DNA from 2 places in the Agrococcus sp. SL85 genome. Region 2 is predicted to be linked to the other one. Evidence: predicted binding sites of a transcription regulator. Region 2 holds the regulator's gene; the other holds the start of a gene.
What was found. The regulator HrcA, encoded in region 2, represses chaperone genes, less so after heat shock. The targets are predictions, from matches to a motif close to TTNGCACTCGNNNNNNNCGAGTGCNAA.
Positions count from the first base shown of each region.

Region 1: a site for HrcA is predicted at 1,715-1,741, ahead of groL (chaperonin GroEL). Genes of this name have one in related genera too.

Region 1 covers NZ_CP113066.1:377,174-380,571, reverse strand. Annotated here, with positions in the region: gene msrB (peptide-methionine (R)-S-oxide reductase MsrB) at 1-279, opposite strand, end outside; gene OVA14_RS01770 (DUF3263 domain-containing protein) at 352-684, shown strand; gene OVA14_RS01765 (LytR C-terminal domain-containing protein) at 681-1,235, shown strand; gene OVA14_RS01760 (cold-shock protein) at 1,389-1,640, shown strand; gene groL (chaperonin GroEL) at 1,777-3,396, shown strand.
Region 2 covers NZ_CP113066.1:2,069,221-2,072,618, forward strand. Annotated here, with positions in the region: gene OVA14_RS10270 (DUF4870 domain-containing protein) at 61-873, opposite strand; gene hrcA (heat-inducible transcriptional repressor HrcA) at 1,056-2,072, shown strand; gene OVA14_RS10280 (DnaJ C-terminal domain-containing protein) at 2,073-3,164, shown strand; gene OVA14_RS10285 (16S rRNA (uracil(1498)-N(3))-methyltransferase) at 3,164-3,398, shown strand, end outside.

The sequences.
Region 1 (3,398 bases), 1.0 Mb from region 2:
CTCGGTGCGCACCATGCCGAGCGAGCGGTCCTCGATGAGCTCGACGGCGTCCTCGCGCGCGTCGAAGAACGACGGCCAGCCGCAGCCGGAGTCGAACTTCGTCTCGTCGTCGAAGAGCTCGTTGCCGCACGCGCCGCAGGCGTACACGCCCTGGCGGTGCTCGTCCAGCAGGGCGCCCGTCCAGGGGCGCTCGGTGCCGGCCTCGCGCAGCACGCGGTAGGCGTCGGGCGAGAGGGCCTCGCGCCACTCGGAGTCGGAGCGTTCGATGCGGTCGGTCATGCCTCGATCGTACGCCCGCGCGGCTCGTGTTTCGCGGCGGGCGAAGCGCCTGCGCCGATCTAGGATCGAGGCATGCCGAACGAGCCCCGCGCGCATGGAGGGGGGTCCGCCGACGAGGCGGCCGCCCTGGCCTTCGCCGAGGGCGCAGCGCTCGAGGACGCGCAGATCGCGCAGGCGGATGACGACGTCGCCGCCGCGCGCGAGGCGCGCGTGCGGCGCATCCTCGACTTCGAGGGGCGCTGGTCGAGCCACGCGGGCGCGAAGGCGCGCGCCATCCGGGCGGAGTTCGGGTGGTCGACCACCCGCTACTACCAGGTGCTCGACGGCCTCCTCGCGACGCCGGAGGCCGTGCGCCACGACCCCATGCTCGTGCGCCGGCTGCTGCGCCTGAGGGAGGGCCGATGAGCCGCACGCACCGCGTGGGCGCGCACCGCACGGCGGACGCGCCGGGGTGGCCCTGGTGGGGCATCCTGCTCGCCGCCGTCTGCGCGGTCGTCGTGCTGACGGGCGCCGGCATCGTGGCGCTCGACCTGCTGCGGCCGCAGGCGCCCGCGCCCGCGGCCTCCGAGTCGGCAGCGCCCGAGGTCGTCACGAACCCCGGCGAGATCGATCCGTCGCTCGATGCCTCGATCTCGGTGCTCGACGCCTCGGGGGAGGACGGCCTCGCCGCCGGCGTGGGGCAGTCGCTCGAGGACCTCGGCTGGGATGTCACGGCCACGGGCGGCTCGACCGACGAGCAGGCGGAGACGGTCGTCTGGTACGACAGCGAGGAGCTCGCGGCCGTCGCGCGCGGGCTCGTGCAGGGCCTCGGCGTCGGCGAGGCCGCGCTCTCCGACGGCCGCATCTCGGGCTCGCCCATCACGATCGTGCTCGGTGCGGACGCCCCCGGCACGGTGCCGAGCGTCGAGCCCCGCGAGGACGGCGGCGTCGAGCACTCGGGCACGCCCGCGCCATAGGCCGCCGGCCCCGGTGCGAGCCGCCCCGCGAGGCGGCCCGCCCGATTCCGCGCTGTCCCCCGATTGGGGTACATTCGTGGGGTACACATCGACGCGGCGCAGCGCCGCACTCGACGGGCCCACGCCCGGCGTGACCGTCGAGGGGGAGGCGCGATGAGCATCGAGACGTCCACGAGCGAGGACGAGCGGGTCCTGGGCACCGTGAAGTGGTTCGACCGCGAGAAGGGCTTCGGCTTCATCCGCGTCGACGGGACGGGCGACGAGGTCTTCGTCCACTACTCGCAGATCCTCATGCCCGGCTTCCGCGTGCTCGACGAGGGCCAGCGCGTGCTGCTGGCGGTCGGCGCGGCGCCCGGCGGGCCGCAGGCGGAGCGGGTCGAGCCGCGCCTCGGCGAGCAGGCCTGACGCCCGCCCGTCCGCCCTCGGCGAAGCGCTCGGCGCTCGCTTGCACTCCCATGCGCTGAGTGCCAGACTTGCCCCTGGCACTCGCTCTGGTGGAGTGCCAGTGAACGTCGACACGTCCAGGAGGGACGAGACCGCTATGGCAAAGATGATCGCTTTCGATGAGGAGGCCCGCCGCGGGCTGGAGCGTGGACTCAACACGCTCGCCGACGCGGTGAAGGTGACCCTCGGCCCGCGCGGCCGCAACGTCGTCCTCGAGAAGAAGTGGGGCGCCCCCACCATCACGAACGACGGCGTCTCGATCGCCAAGGAGATCGAGCTCGAGGACCCGTTCGAGAAGATCGGCGCCGAGCTCGTCAAGGAGGTCGCGAAGAAGACCGACGACGTCGCCGGCGACGGCACGACGACGGCGACCGTCCTCGCCCAGGCGCTCGTGCGCGAGGGCCTGCGCAACGTGGCCGCGGGCGCCGACCCGATCAGCCTCAAGCGCGGCATCGAGAAGGCCGCCGCCGCGGTGAGCGAGCAGCTGCTCGCCAACGCGAAGGAGATCGAGACGAAGGACGAGATCGCCGCGACCGCGTCGATCTCGGCCGCCGACGAGGAGATCGGCGCGCTCATCGCCGAGGCCATCGACAAGGTGGGCAAGGAGGGCGTCGTCACCGTCGAGGAGTCGAACACCTTCGGCACCGAGCTCGAGCTGACCGAGGGCATGCGCTTCGACAAGGGCTTCCTGTCGCAGTACTTCGTGACGGACCCCGAGCGCCAGGAGACGGTCTTCGAGGACCCGTACATCCTGATCGTCAACTCGAAGATCTCGAACATCAAGGACCTGCTCCCGATCGTCGACAAGGTGATCCAGGCGGGCAAGCAGCTCGTCATCATCGCCGAGGACGTCGAGGGCGAGGCGCTCGCGACGCTCGTCGTGAACAAGATCCGCGGCATCTTCAAGTCGGTCGCCGTCAAGGCCCCCGGCTTCGGCGACCGCCGCAAGGCGATGCTCGCCGACATGGCGATCCTCACGGGCGGCCAGGTGATCTCCGAGGAGGTCGGCCTCAAGCTCGAGAACGCGACGCTCGACCTCCTGGGCCGCGCGCGCAAGGTCGTCATCACGAAGGACGAGACGACGATCGTCGAGGGCGCCGGCGAGGCCGAGGCCATCGCGGGCCGCGTGCGCCAGATCCGCTCGGAGATCGAGAACACCGACTCCGACTACGACCGCGAGAAGCTCCAGGAGCGCCTCGCGAAGCTCGCGGGCGGCGTCGCCGTCATCAAGTCGGGCGCCGCGACCGAGGTCGAGCTCAAGGAGCGCAAGCACCGCATCGAGGACGCCGTGCGCAACGCGAAGGCGGCCGTCGAGGAGGGCATCGTCCCCGGCGGCGGCGTCGCGCTCATCCAGGCGGCGAAGACGGTCTTCGAGACCCTCCAGCTGCAGGGCGAGGAGCAGACCGGCGCGAACATCGTCAAGGTCGCGGTCGACGCGCCCCTGAAGCAGATCGCCCTCAACGCCGGCCTCGAGCCGGGCGTCGTGGCCGAGAAGGTCCGCAACCTCCCCGTGGGTCACGGCCTCAACGCCGCCACGGGCGAGTACGTCGACATGCTCGCCTCGGGCATCTCGGACCCGGTGAAGGTGACGCGCTCGGCGCTCGCCAACGCCGCGTCGATCGCCGGCCTCTTCCTCACGACCGAGGCCGTCGTCGCCGACAAGCCCGAGAAGGCCGCGGCGATGCCCGCCGACCCCACGGGCGGCATGGACTTCTGATC
Region 2 (3,398 bases):
ATGCCGGGACGCGACGACGCCCCGCGCCACGAGGGGCACGGGGCGTCCGCCGGCGCTCGGCTACTTCACGAGCCGCCAGTTGAAGGGATAGCGGTACGAGCCGCCGCCGTTGACGCGCACGGCGCCGATGATCGAGAAGATCACCTGGACGAGCGCCGGCACCCAGTAGATGCCGAGCAGCAGGAACCCGATGCCGATGACGCTCGTGATGGTGCCGACGATCAGGATGCCGATCGCGAGGATCGCCGAGAAGATGCCGAAGTTCAGCGCCTCCCTTGCCTCCTGCTTGGCGAAGGCGCTGCGGTCCTTGTAGATCATGAAGACGATGAGCGGCCCGATCCAGCCGCCGAATCCGCCCGTGACGATCGTGGAGAGGCCGGACAGGTGGCCCCACATGCCGGCGTTCTTCTCGTCGACCGGCGACATCGGGGGCGCAGAGGCGTACTGCGGCTGGCCCGGGGCGCCGTACTGGCCGCCCTGCGGCGGCGGGTAGCCGCCCGCGGGCGGGTAGGCGCCCTGCGGCGGCTGGTGGCCCTGCGGCGCGCCGTACTGGGGCGGGGCGCCGTGGGGCGGCACGCCGTGGGACGGGGCGCCGTGCTCGCCCTGCGGCGCACCGTAGGGCGGCGCCGCGGGCGCGGAGGGCTGCTGGGGCTGCTGCCGGCCCTGGCCGTCGGCGGGCGGGGCGGAGAACGCGGGGTTGCCGGCCGCGGCGTCGGGCGAGTGGCCGGTGAACGGCTGCGCGGGCTGGCCGACGCCGGGCGCCGCCGGCGCGCTGGGCGCGGCGTGCTGCTCGTGGGTCACGGAGAAGCCGTCGCCGGGCTGCGCGGCGGGGTCCGGCTGATCCTCGCGGCGGGGGGCGTTGGGGTCGGACATGACGTGCCTTCCTGTGGGGGCTCGGGCGGAGGTCCCGCGCCGTGCAGGTTCATTCTGCGCCGCCCCGGCTGGGGATCGGCTTCGAGGCGAGGGCGCGATAGGATTGGCAGTCAGTCCTGACGAGTGCCAGAGACGCGTGCAAGAGCGGAGCGAGGAGTCGCCCGCACGACGAGAGGAGCGGGATGGTCTCCGACCGCGGCCTCGAGGTCCTCCGCGCGATCGTGCAGGACTACGTCGCGCTCCGCGAGCCGGTCGGCTCGAAGTCGATCGTCGACCGTCACGCCTTCGGCGTCTCGGCCGCGACCATCCGCAACGACATGGCGCTCCTCGAGGAGGAGGAGCTCATCGTCGCCCCGCACACGTCGTCCGGGCGCGTGCCGACCGACAAGGGCTACCGCGTCTTCGTCGACCGCCTCCAGCGCATGCAGCCCCTCACGGGCGCCCAGCGCCAGGCGATCGCGCGCTTCCTCGAGGCCGAGACCCACGACCGCGACGAGATGCTCGCCCGCACGGCGCGGCTGCTCTCGCAGCTCACGAACCAGGTGGCGCTCGTGCAGGTGCCGGTGCGCCGCCAGGCCGCCGTGCGCCGCGTCGAGCTCGTCGCGATCGCCGAGGCCCGCGTGCTGGCCGTGCTCATCCTCGACTCGGGGCGCGTCGAGCAGCGGATGGTCGACGCCCAGCAGCGCATCGAGCCCGAGGAGGCGATGGCCCTCGGCCGCGCCTTCACCGAGACGATCGCCGAGCTGCCCGCGGCGGCCGCCGCCGAGCGCCTCGCGGGCGTCGCCGCCGACGCGCCGCCCGCGCTGCACGCCGCGACCGCGGCGATCGCGCGGGCGCTCGCCGACATGCTGCTCGGTGCGGGCGGCGAGCGCCTCTACATGGCGGGCGCCTCGCACCTCGTGCGCGAGGAGCGCGACTTCCCGCGCACCGTGACGCCCGTGCTCGACGCGATCGAGGAGCAGGTGACCCTCCTGCGCCTCTTCGACGAGATGGGCGCCGAGGGCGAGGTCGCGACCCGCATCGGGCGCGAGCTCGCCGGGCCCCTCGGCGAGACCGCCGTCGTCGCCTCGACCTACTCGGCCGACGGCAGCGACGGGCACGTCGGGGTGCTGGGCCCGACCAGGATGGACTACGCAGGCAACATGGCCGCGGTGCGCGCCGTCGCGCGCTACCTCACGCGGCTCTTGAGCGAGGACTGAGTGACCGACCACTACGAGACCCTCGGCGTCGCCCGCGACGCCGGCCAGGACGAGATCAAGAAGGCGTACAGGAGGCTCGCGCGCGAGCTGCACCCGGACGTCAACCCGAGCCCGGAGGCCGCAGAGCGGTTCAAGGACGTCACGCACGCCTACGACGTGCTCGGCGACGCCACCTCCCGCGCCGAGTACGACCGCGGCCCGCAGCCCGGCATGGGCGGCGGCTTCGGCTTCGGCGACATCTTCGAGCAGTTCTTCGGCGGCGGCGGCCGCGGCCAGGGCCCCCGCCCGCGCCGCCAGCCCGGCCAGGACAGCCTGCTGCGCGTCGACCTCGACCTCGGCGACGTCGTGTTCGGCGTGCACCGCGAGCTGCGCGTGCAGACCGCCGTGCTGTGCGGCAGCTGCCAGGGCGCGTGCACGTCGCCGGGCACGAGCGAGGAGCGCTGCACGATGTGCGGCGGCTCCGGCCACGTGCAGCGCCAGGTGCGCTCGCTGCTCGGGAACGTCGTCACGACGCAGCCGTGCCAGCACTGCCAGGGCCACGGCACGACGATCCCCTCGCCGTGCCCGACGTGCGCGGGCCACGGGCGCGTGCGCGCCGAGCGCAGCATCCCCGTCGACATCCCCGCGGGCGTCGACACGGGCCTGCGCATCCAGCTGCCCGGGCAGGGCGAGGTGGGCGAGGCCGGCGGCCCCGCGGGCACGCTCTACCTCGAGATCAACGTCAAGCACCACGACGTCTTCAGCCGCAGCGGCGACGACCTGCTCGGCACCCTCGAGGTGTCGATGCCGGACGCCGCGCTCGGCACGAGCGCCACGGTCGAGGCGATCGACGGCCCCGTCGACGTGGAGGTGCGCGCCGGCGTGCAGTCGGGCGACGTCATCACGGTCGGCGGGCGCGGCGTGACGCGGCTGCGCGGCGCCGGTCGCGGCGACCTGCGCCTGGGCGTGCAGGTCGTGACGCCGACGCGCCTCGACCGCCGCTCCGAGGAGCTGCTGCGCGAGCTGCGCGACCGCACGAAGGCGCCCGCGCCCACGCTCGGCCACTTCAAGCAGGGGCTCTTCGCCAAGATGCGCGACCGCCTCCGCCTCTGATGGCGCACTGCTACTGGCACGACGCGCTCGCGGCGCACGCCGAGGGCGACGTCATCGCGCTCGAGCGCGACGAGGCCCACCACGCGGCGGTCGTCAGCCGGATGCGGCGCGGCGAGCGCGTGCTCGTGAGCGACGGGCGCGGCACCCTCGCGGAGGGCGTCGTCGAGCGCGCCGAGCGCGACGGCGTCGACGTCGTGCTGCACCGCCTGGAGCGCGTCGCGGCGCCGAGCCCCC